DNA from 2 places in the Streptomyces sp. NPDC107581 genome. Region 2 is predicted to be linked to the other one. Evidence: riboswitches for the same ligand, from Rfam matches in the RefSeq annotation. Region 2 holds a riboswitch; the other holds the start of a gene.
What was found. Region 2 has a riboswitch for cobalamin ahead of ACZ7P3_RS22860 (ribonucleoside-diphosphate reductase subunit alpha). Riboswitches for the same ligand answer to the same signal wherever they lie in the genome.
Positions count from the first base shown of each region.

Region 1: another riboswitch for cobalamin. It lies ahead of ACZ7P3_RS40505 ((2Fe-2S) ferredoxin domain-containing protein); the one in region 2 lies ahead of ACZ7P3_RS22860 (ribonucleoside-diphosphate reductase subunit alpha).

Region 1 covers NZ_JBVKBH010000027.1:50,580-56,087, forward strand. The annotation lists gene ACZ7P3_RS40485 (4-hydroxybenzoate 3-monooxygenase) at 1-134, shown strand, start outside; gene ACZ7P3_RS40490 (methyltransferase) at 176-1,936, shown strand; gene ACZ7P3_RS40495 (maleylpyruvate isomerase N-terminal domain-containing protein) at 1,930-2,700, opposite strand; gene ACZ7P3_RS40500 (hypothetical protein) at 2,924-3,184, opposite strand; cobalamin riboswitch at 3,316-3,438, shown strand; gene ACZ7P3_RS40505 ((2Fe-2S) ferredoxin domain-containing protein) at 3,499-3,930, shown strand; partial or broken gene ACZ7P3_RS40510 (hypothetical protein) at 3,931-4,193, shown strand; gene ACZ7P3_RS40515 (enoyl-CoA hydratase/isomerase family protein) at 4,190-5,266, shown strand.
Region 2 covers NZ_JBVKBH010000008.1:331,758-337,265, reverse strand. The annotation lists gene ACZ7P3_RS22875 (GntR family transcriptional regulator) at 1-378, shown strand, start outside; gene ACZ7P3_RS22870 (DUF3311 domain-containing protein) at 515-778, shown strand; gene mctP (monocarboxylate uptake permease MctP) at 775-2,403, shown strand; cobalamin riboswitch at 2,662-2,786, shown strand; gene ACZ7P3_RS22860 (ribonucleoside-diphosphate reductase subunit alpha) at 2,912-5,281, shown strand; gene ACZ7P3_RS22855 (ribonucleotide-diphosphate reductase subunit beta) at 5,338-5,508, shown strand, end outside.

The sequences.
Region 1 (5,508 bases), on a different contig from region 2:
GGCTGCTGCACGGCCCGTCCGGTTCGGACGGCGAGTCGCTGTTCCACAACTCCCTGCGGCGTTCGCGCATGGAGTCCCTGCGCACCTCGCGCAGCCGGCAGGACTGGTTCGCCGAGAACTACGTCGGTGTATGAGAACCGCTTCACCCGAGCACCGAAATGAGGATCCCTTCGCCATGATGACGACGATGCCGGGCGACGCGGCCCGTCTGCGCGCCACGGCCGACTTCGTCAGGGAGCAGGACACCGCCACGCTGCTCTCCCTCCTGCTGCCCGGTCTGGACGGCCCGGAGCTGCGAACGGTGGTGGACCACTGCCGCTTCGCACATGCCGCGCTGCTCGTCTTCCCGCCCGACGCGCAGGCGCTGCACGCCGCACTGGCCGCATGCGGGCTGGACCCGGACGTGCCGTCACAGCCGAGCGTCGTCGTCCGGGAGCGGCTGGCCCTGCGGCACCGGCGCGCCGCGACGGAACTGGAGGTAAGGATTCTGCGCCCTGCGGTGGCGGGTCTGGACGGGGCGCACCGCACGGTCGAGGTGTTCGCGCTGACCGTGCCGCAGGGCTCGGACCTGGCCCCGATCGCCGAGCAGGAGCGCGCCCGGCAGCACGAGGCACACCTCGCCTTCGACGTCGAACACCCCGATCCGCTGGTTCTGCGCGGTCTGTGTGCGGTCTTCGCGCGACACGGCGCGCTCCCCGACGGCGGGGGCTACAACCCGCACGAGGACGGAACGGTGTTCTACTTCACCGCGCCCGCCGCGTCGAAGGCCGGGTACCGGCGCGTGGAGCTGTACGTCCACGGCGATCACCGCGACGTGCTCGCCGTGCACCTGGACGAGCACCGCGCACGGCAGCCCGCCGAGGTGCTGCTGCGCCTGCTGACCGGGGCGTGGACGACCCAGGCCCTGGCGGCGTTCGCACAGCTGCGGGTGCCCGACGTCATGGACACGGACACCGGGACCGGTGCCGGGTCCCTGGCGCGGGCGGTGGACGCCGGACCGGAGAACCTGACGACGCTCCTGCGCCACCTCGCGATGCTGGACGTGGTGGCAGAGGACCGGGACGGCTTCCGGCTCACCGAACTCGGCGCGCTGCTGCGCGCGGACGTGCCGGGCTCGATGCGGCCCCTGGCGCTGATGTACGGCGGTCCGTTCTACCAGTCCTTCGCCGGCCTCGGGCACACGGTGCGCACCGGGGAGGTCGCCTTCGAGCACCTCTTCGGCGAGAACCACTTCGACTACTTCGCCCGCGACCCCGAACTCGCCGAAATGTTCGACCAGTCCATGGCCGCCAGCACACGCATGTTCGAACCGATCCCCGCACACCCGGCGTTCACGGCCGCAGGCGGGGCACCCGCCCCCAGGACCGTCGTCGACGTCGCGGGCGGAACCGGGGAACTGCTCGGCCGCGTCCTCGCCGCGCACCCGCGCCTGCACGGCATCCTGCTCGAACGCCCGCACGTCATCGAGGCCGCCCGCCGCGCTCTCGACGCTGCCGGCTGCGGCGAGCGGTGCACCTACCGGACGGGCGACTTCTCCGACGTACCGCCCGGCGCGGACGTCTACATCCTCTCCCGCGTCCTGCACGACTGGGACGACGAGCGTTGCCGCGAGATCCTGCGGCACTGCTCCCGGGCGATGCCCGCCCACGCCGATCTGCTCATCGTCGAGCGGGTACTGCCCGCCGACGGCTCGGCCTCACTGGCCACCGCGTGGAACCTCCACATGATGTGCAACGTCGGCGGGCGGGAACGACGCGCCGACCACTACGCGCACCTGCTCGACGACGCGGGGCTCGCGCTCGTGGGCCGCTCGCCGCTGCCCCTGGACGGCAGCGTGCTGCATGCCCGCAAGGCTGCCGTCCCGCAGCCCGTACCGGCCCCCGGCGCCTGCCGGACCGATCCGGGCGTGCTGAGCGGACGCACCGGCCCTCAGTAGCCGCCCAGGAGGGCCCGTACCCTGCGCAGGGCCTCCGGGCCGGCGGAGCTGTGCCAGCGGGACGGGTCGGCGGGGCGGCGTCCCCACAGCAGCAGGACGCGTACGGCCGCGTCGCTCTCGATCGTGGCGGGGCCCTCGGGGGCGGCCAGCCGGATGCTGCCGCCCCCGCCGTCGGCGCTCACCACGATGTCGTCCGCACCCGGCGTACGCAGGCGGCCCTCGACCCGTTCGCCGGGGCCCAGATCCAGGCCGGCCCGGCCGCGGGCCAGCAGCGGCCGGCCGACCGACACCACGCTGTGCTCCGTCATCCACGGTTCGCTGAGCGCCCGCACCGCCGTGCGGTCGTCGCCGGTCAGGTCCCAGCGGTGCAGGATCAGCTCCTCACGCATGTGCTCCGCGAAGAAGGGGACCTTCACGGTCCGGCCGGTCCACGTCACCTCGGTGTCCGGGGACAGGTCCCGCGCGGCGGCCGCGGCGACCTCGGCGAGCCGCTCACAGCGGCCCATGAACGCCGCCCACAGCTCGGAGTCGGACATCCGGCGGTAGGGCTCCTCACGCCCGAAGCCCCTGGTCTCCACGGGCGTTCCCGCGTGGAACGCCCGGAGCACCCGGGCCAGTTCCTCGGCATTGCCCGTCTGGTGGGCCAGGATGTCCCGCACCGTCCACGCCTCGCACCATGTGCCGTCGTCGGGCCGCCGTGCCTGCACCGCGTGGAGGAACGGTGCCAGCTCCGGCAGGGTCTCGTCGACCAGAGTCCGAATCATGCGCCATGGGTTCCTGGCCGGACCGGCGGTCAAACCAGCGACGGGCGTCCGCACGGGGGATCCCCTCCCGCCGTTCGCCCTCGGCCACGCCCCGCCGGCCCTCACTCCCCGAGGGCACCGGTGAGCGTGGTGGGCCTGCACCGCCGGGCCGGTGACATCGCCGCCGGCGGCGTACGCCCCGGTGACCCGCCGGGCGACCCGGCCGGGCCGCACCCCGGGTGCGTCACTGGCTGACGAGGTCCAGCGGATGGTGCGGGTCGCGCGGGCACACAGCGATGGTGAGGCGGCCGCGGCCCGGTGAGACCTCGGTGGGGTCGTTGGCCCACAGGGCGTCAGAGTTCTGCTGGTCCTCGACGCAGACCAGCCGCCACACCTCGTCCGCCGAGGCGGCGGGTTCGAAGTGCCGGGTGAGACCGGTGTCGGGGTCCTGCACGGTCAGCACGTAGCTGCTGCCGCGCGTGACATAGGTGAGCGGCAGCCGCACGCCCTCGGAGAACCCTGAGGGGAGCCGGTCCCACTCGCTCGATCCGTTCGGCGGAGCGGCCCGTTCCGCCTCGGCGGGTGCGGCACCTCCCGGCGATGGGATGATGGCCGGTGACAAGGCGACGGCGGTCCGAGGAAGCCGGTGTGAATCCGGCGCGGTCCCGCCACTGTGATCGGTGAGCGAGTTCCGACGGGCCACTGTCCGCGAAGGGCGGGAAGGCCGGGACGAGCGACGACCCGAGAGCCAGGAGACTCACGCGGTCGCCACCTCGACGGACACCGGGGCGGATCTCCCCGGAGGAGGGGTGGTGCGGCATGCCCGAGAGGCCGGCCGTGGAGACGTGCGGTGACGAGGGGAGCCCGCGGGGGGCCGGCCCGGCGCCGTGCCGCGTCGTCGTGTGCCGCGACTGCTGCTGCGGCACTCCCAAGGTGACCGGAGTCGATCACGCGGAGCAGACCGCACGGCTGCGTGCGGAGGTGCCCGTGCGCATCTCCGCCTGCCTCGACGTGTGCGAGCAGGCCAACGTCATCGTCGTGCAGCCCTCCGCCGCCGGCCGGGCCGCGGGGGGACGGCCGGTCTGGCTGGGGCTGGTCAACGACCCCGACGCGACCGGGGACATCACGCACTGGGTGCGCGCGGGCGGCCCCGGTGTCGCCCCCCTGCCGGAGATCCTCGGCCTCTACGCCTTCACACCGCCGCGGCTCGTCCGGGCTTCCCGGGACCGCGGCGGGTCCGGCCCCCGCTGAGCCCCGTACCCGTGCGCGCCGGTGAAGAGGTTCGCCGGCGCGCACGGGTACTCGGTGGTGGTCCGTATGCTCCAGGGGCACGGCGGCCACGTCCGCCTCGCGTGTACGGAACCGAGAAGACCGTCCGTGACCTGCGACCTCGGCAGGGCGCGCGGGCGGCAGCACGGAACACGGGGCGCGGCGCAGGCCACCGGATCCTGGAAGGGACCGACGAGATCATGCGTGGCATCGTGGCCCGCAGCCTGACGGAGGCACACAGATGACCGGTACCGAAGAGCCCGTCCTCCTGCACACCGCGGGGCGGGCCGCCCACATCACTCTCAACCGGCCCGAGGCCCTCAACGCGCTGTCCCACGCGATGGTGCGCCGCATCGACGAGGCCCTGACCGCCTGGGAGCACGACCCGGCCGTGGAGACCGTCGTCATCACCGGGGCGGGCGAGCGCGGCCTGTGCGCGGGCGGCGACATCCGTGCCGTCCACGACGACGCCCGGGACGGCGACGGCACCGCCTCCGCCGCCTTCTGGCGCGACGAGTACCACCTCAACGCCCGCATCGCCCGCTACCCCAAGCCCTACGTCGCCGTCATGGACGGCATCGTCATGGGCGGCGGCGTCGGCATCTCCGCACACGGCAGCGTCCGGATCGTCACCGAACGCTCGCGGATCGCCATGCCCGAGACCGGCATCGGCTTCGTACCGGACGTGGGCGGCACCTATCTGCTCGGCCTCGCCCCGGGCGAACTGGGCACCCACCTCGCGCTGACCGGCGCGCAGATCGGCGCCGCCGACGCGCTGCTGTGCGGGCTCGCCGACCACTACGTGCCGTCCGCCGCGCTCCCGCAACTGGTCGCCGGCCTCGCCGACCTGCCCGTACGGCAGGTGCTCGCCCGGCATGCGCGGCCGGCGCCCCCGGGAGAGCCGGCCGCCCGGCGCGAGTGGACCGACGCCTGCTACGCCGCCGGCACGGTGGAGGAGATCGTGCGGCGGCTGTTCGCCCACGGCGACCCGGCCGCGAAGGAGACGGCGGAGACCCTGCTCACCAGGTCCCCGACCGCCCTGAAGGTCACCCTGGCCGCGCTGCGCCGGGCCCGGCGGCTCGGCTCGCTGGAGCGCGTGCTCGACCAGGAGTACCGCGTCTCCTGCGCGGCCCTGGGCATGCCCGACCTGGTGGAGGGCGTCCGCGCCCAGATCATCGACAAGGACCGCACCCCGCGCTGGTCGCCGGCGACCCTCGCCGAGGTCACCGAAGCCGACGTGGAGCGCTTCTTCGCCCCCCTCGGCGACCGCGAGCTGGGGCTCGCCGGGCCCGGCTCCGCCCCGGAGGCGGCCGGCTGAACGGGCCCGGCCGCCGTGCTGTGGCGGTTCCGACTGCCGTGCTGTGGCGGTTCCGTCTGCCGGCCCTCGCCATCCAGGCCGTCCTGTGGGGCGGATCCGGGCTGCTCTTCGGGGAGTTGGCCGAGCGGCAGTTCACCCCCAAGCCCGCCGCGGCTCCGTCCGGGCGGACGGTTCCCGCCAGGTGTCCGGCCGTACGCCGCTGGTGGTCAGCCGGAAGGCCTCCCTGGCCCAGGCCAGGTACC
Region 2 (5,508 bases):
GACATAACGGCCGGCGGGCGCGTGCTGCGCATCGAGCGGCTGCGCATGGCCAACGGCGAGCCGATGGCGATCGAGACCACCCATCTGTCGGCCAAGCGCTTCCCGGCCCTGCGGCGCTCGCTGGTGAAGTACACCTCCCTCTACACCGCCCTCGCCGAGGTCTACGACGTCCATCTCGCCGAGGCGGAGGAGACCATCGAGACCTCGCTGGCCACCCCGCGCGAGGCGGGCCTGCTCGGCACCGACGTGGGCCTGCCGATGCTGATGCTCTCCCGCCACTCCCTGGACCACGAGGGCAAGCCGGTGGAGTGGGTCCGGTCCGTCTACCGGGGCGACCGCTACAAGTTCGTGGCACGGCTCAAGCGCCCGCAGGACTAGAGGGACCCGAGGTCTTCACATCTCGACCCCCAAATCGACATACCGGTATACGGACGAGGTCTTCCGCTGCCGCGACACCGTCACCTAGATTGCCTGCGCATTACACAGGTGATCAGCGAGGGGACGGAGCCGTGGGATGTCCGAAACGCCTGAAGTGAGACCACCGGTCGTGACACCGGTTCGCGTGATCATCGGCCTGTGTCTCGTCGCACCCTTCGTGGCGATGCTGTGGGTCGGCTCGTACGCCAAGACGGACCCGGCCTTCATAGGCATCCCGTTCTTCTACTGGTACCAGATGCTGTGGGTGCCGCTCTCCACCGTGCTCACGGTGGTGGCCTACCAGCTGTGGCGGCGTGACCAGCGCTCCCGCGAGGGCGCGAACGGGGGTGCGGCGAAGTGAAGACCGGCGTCAACGGCGTCGCGCTCGGCGTCTTCATCTTCTTCTTCCTGGCCGTCACGGTCATGGGCTTCCTGGCCGCCCGCTGGCGCAGGGCCGACAACGAGCACTCCCTGGACGAGTGGGGCCTGGGCGGACGATCGTTCGGCACCTGGATCACCTGGTTCCTGCTCGGCGGCGACCTGTACACGGCGTACACCTTCGTCGCCGTGCCGGCGGCGATCTACTCGGCGGGCGCGGCCGGCTTCTTCGCGGTGCCGTACACGATCCTGGTCTACCCGCTGATCTTCACGTTCCTGCCGCGCCTGTGGTCGGTGTCCCACAAGCACGGCTATGTGACGACCTCCGACTTCGTGCGCGGCCGGTTCGGCTCCAAGGGCCTGTCGCTGGCCGTGGCGCTGACCGGCATCCTCGCGACGATGCCGTACATCGCGCTCCAGCTCGTCGGCATCCAGGCGGTGCTGGACGTGATGGGCGTGGGCGGCGGGGAGAACACCAACTGGTTCGTGAAGGACCTGCCGCTGCTCATCGCCTTCGGCGTGCTGGCGGCCTACACCTACTCCTCGGGCCTGCGTGCCCCCGCGCTGATCGCGTTCGTCAAGGACGCGCTGATCTACATCGTGATCGCGGTGGCGATCATCTACATCCCGATGAAGCTCGGCGGGTTCGACGACATCTTCGCCAAGGCCGGCCACGCCTTCAGCCAGGTCAACCCGGCCACGGGCAAGCCACGCGGCGCGCTCGCCCCGCCGGAGGCGGGCCAGTGGACGTACGCCACGCTGGCGCTCGGCTCGGCGCTCGCCCTGTTCATGTACCCGCACTCGATCACCGCGACGCTGTCGTCCAGGAGCCGTGAGGTGATCCGGCGCAACACCACGATCCTGCCGCTGTACTCGCTGATGCTGGGCCTGCTGGCCCTCCTCGGGTTCATGGCGATCGCGGCCGGGGTGAAGGTCACCAACGGGCAGCTGGCGATCCCACAGCTGTTCGAGGACATGTTCCCGGACTGGTTCGCGGGCGTGGCCTTCGCGGCGATCGGTATCGGCGCCCTCGTGCCCGCGGCCATCATGTCCATCGCGGCGGCGAACCTCTTCACCCGCAACATCTACAAGGACTTCATCAAGCCGGACGCCACGCCGAAGCAGGAGGCCCAGGTCTCCAAGTTCGTGTCGCTGCTGGTGAAGGTCGGCGCGCTGGTCTTCGTCCTGACCATGGACAAAACGGTCGCCATCAACTTCCAGCTGCTGGGCGGCATCTGGATCCTGCAGACCTTCCCGGCGCTGGTCGGCGGCCTGTTCACCCGCTGGTTCCACCGCTGGGCGCTGCTGGCCGGCTGGGCGGTCGGCATGGTGTACGGCACGGTCGCCGCCTACGGGGTCGCCTCCCCGACCCAGAAGCACTTCGGCGGCAGCGCCAAGGACATCCCGGGCATCGGTGAGATCGGCTACATCGGCCTGACCGCGTTCGTGATGAACGTGGTGGTCACCGTGGTCCTGACCGTCGTCCTGAAGGCCGTGAAGGCCCCCGAGGGCCTCGACCAGACCCGCCCGGAGGACTACACGGCCGACGCGGGCGAGCCGGGGGTCCGGGCCGAGCTTCCGCCCGCGACCGCAGGAAGCGCCCACTGAAGCACCCGGGGGCGCGGGGCCGCGTCGGCGTGCGGGGGCGCCGCACGCCGACGCGGACGGCCACGGAACAACCTGCAGCGGGCCGCCGAGAGCCCACCATCACGGCGGCCCGCTGTTCCGTGCCCGCGTTCGCACACCCGCACGGGACCGGAACCGCGCCCCACCTGGACGACATCACTCTCCTCATCTGCGAGTTGACCCTCTGAAGCCACGGCGACACAACATCTGGGGGTGACGTGACAGCCCGGCACTAGATGTATGCTCATCCTCGCTGTCGTCGCAGGGGAATCCGGTGCGAATCCGGAACTGTCCCGCAACGGTGTACTTGCGTGCATCCGCACGCCTGTGTCAGTCCGAGGACCTGCCGACAGCGCGCGCCCGACCGTCCGGTCCGGGTGCCTTGAGACGTCCGGGCCTCGTGGAGTGGGCGGGTGGACGCGACGCCGTGCGCGCTCGTGCTGCCCCCTGCCCTCCGCAAGGCCCCGTGCCGAGCGAGGGAGAGCCCCACGTGACCATCGCGCCAGCCGACCCGGCTTCAGTCATCCAGGCGACCGAAGCGGTGGAGACCGACGGTCCCGGTACCGCACTGCTGCGGACCCTGACCGAGCTGACCGCCGACCTCCCCGACGCCGACCCCGGCCGGGTCGCCGCGGCCGCGCTGCGCGGCCGGTCCGCCCGGGCCGACGAGGCGGAGTTGCGCGAGCTGGCCACGGAGGCGGCCGCCGGCCTCATCTCCGAGGACCCCGCCTACTCCCGGCTGGCCGCCCGGCTGCTGACCCTCTCCATCCGCGCGGAGGCCGCCTCGCAGGGTGTGACGTCCTTCACCGAGTCCGTGACCGTGGGCCACCGCGAGGGTCTCGTCGCCGACCGGACCGCGGAGTTCGTCCGGCTGCACGCCGCCCGGCTGGACTCCCTGATCGACCGGACCGCCGACGACCGCTTCGGCTACTTCGGCCTGCGCACCCTGCACAGCCGCTATCTGCTGCGCCACCCGATCACCCGCCAGGTGATCGAGACGCCCCAGCACTTCATGCTGCGCGTCGCCGCGGGCCTCGCCGAGGACGACAGCAGCCACGCCGTGGACGAGGTCGCCGCGCTCTACGGGCTCATGAGCCGACTCGACTACCTGCCCTCCTCCCCCACGCTCTTCAACTCCGGCACGCGCCACCCGCAGATGTCGTCCTGCTATCTGCTGGACTCCCCGCTGGACGAGCTGGACTCCATCTACGACCGCTACCACCAGGTCGCCCGCCTCTCGAAGCACGCCGGCGGCATCGGTCTGTCGTACTCCCGCATCCGCAGCCGCGGTTCGCTGATCCGCGGCACCAACGGGCACTCCAACGGCATCGTCCCGTTCCTGAAGACCCTGGACGCCTCGGTGGCCGCGGTGAACCAGGGCGGCCGGCGCAAGGGTGCCGCGGCCGTGTACCTGGAGACCTGGCACTCCGACATCGAGGAGTTCCTGGAGCTGCGGGACAACACCGGTGAGGACGCCCGCCGTACGCACAACCTGAACCTCGCGCACTGGATCCCGGACGAGTTCATGCGCCGGGTCAACGCCGACGCGCAGTGGTCGCTGTTCTCCCCGGCCGACGTGCCGGAGCTGGTCGACCTGTGGGGCGCGGAGTTCGACGCCGCCTACCGCAGGGCGGAGGCCGCGGGGCTCGCGAAGAAGACGATCCCGGCCCGCGATCTGTACGGCCGCATGATGCGTACCCTCGCGCAGACCGGCAACGGCTGGATGACCTTCAAGGACGCCGCCAACCGGACCGCCAACCAGACGGCGACCGCGGGCCATGTCGTCCACTCCTCCAACCTCTGCACGGAGATCCTGGAGGTCACGGACGACGGGGAGACGGCGGTCTGCAACCTGGGCTCGGTCAACCTCGGCGCCTTCGTGGGCGACGGGGACATCGACTGGAAGCGCCTGGACGAGACGGTCCGCACGGCCGTCACCTTCCTGGACCGCGTGGTCGACATCAACTTCTACCCGACCGAGCAGGCGGGCCGCTCCAACGCCAGGTGGCGTCCGGTGGGCCTGGGCGCGATGGGGCTGCAGGACGTCTTCTTCAAGCTGCGCCTGCCCTTCGACTCCCCCGAGGCCAAGGCCCTGTCCACGCGGATCGCCGAGCGCATCATGCTCGCCGCGTACGAGGCCTCCGCCGACCTCGCCGAGCGCAACGGCCCGCTGCCCGCCTGGGAGAAGACCCGTACGGCGCAGGGTGTGCTGCACCCCGACCACTACGACGCCGAGCTGAACTGGCCCGAGCGCTGGGCGGCCCTGCGCGAGCGGATCGCCTCGGTCGGCATGCGCAACTCGCTGCTCCTCGCGATCGCCCCGACCGCGACCATCGCCTCCATCGCGGGCGTGTACGAGTGCATCGAGCCGCAGGTCTCCAATCTGTTCAAGCGCGAGACCCTGTCCGGTGAGTTCCTGCAGGTCAACTCGTACCTGGTGCAGGACCTGAAGGAGCTGGGCGTCTGGGACGCGCGGACCCGTGAGGCGCTGCGCGAGTCCAACGGCTCCGTGCAGGACTTCGTGTGGATCCCGGCCGATGTGCGGGCGCTGTACCGCACGGCGTGGGAGATCCCGCAGCGCGGCCTGATCGACATGGCCGCGGCCCGTACGCCGTTCCTGGACCAGTCGCAGTCCCTGAACCTGTTCCTGGAGACGCCGACCATCGGCAAGCTCTCCTCGATGTACGCGTACGCCTGGAAGTCGGGCCTGAAGACGACGTACTACCTGCGCTCGCGCCCCGCGACCCGGATCGCCCGCGCCGCACAGGCCCAGGCGACCATCCCCGTCCAGCAGGCGGCCGACCCCGACGCCGTCGCCTGCTCCCTGGAGAACCCCGAGTCCTGCGAGGCCTGCCAGTAATTCCCGCCCGCCCCCCGACCGTCACCCCTGGAGGACGGCGCTCCGCGCCGACAGAAATGACTCGTAACACCAACCTGCTCGACCCCGGCTTCGAGCTGACGCTCCGTCCGATGCGCTACCCCGACTTCTACGAGCGCTACCGGGACGCCATCAAGAACACCTGGACCGTGGAGGAGGTCGACCTCCACTCGGACGTGGCCGACCTCGCGAAGCTGTCTCCGGAGGAG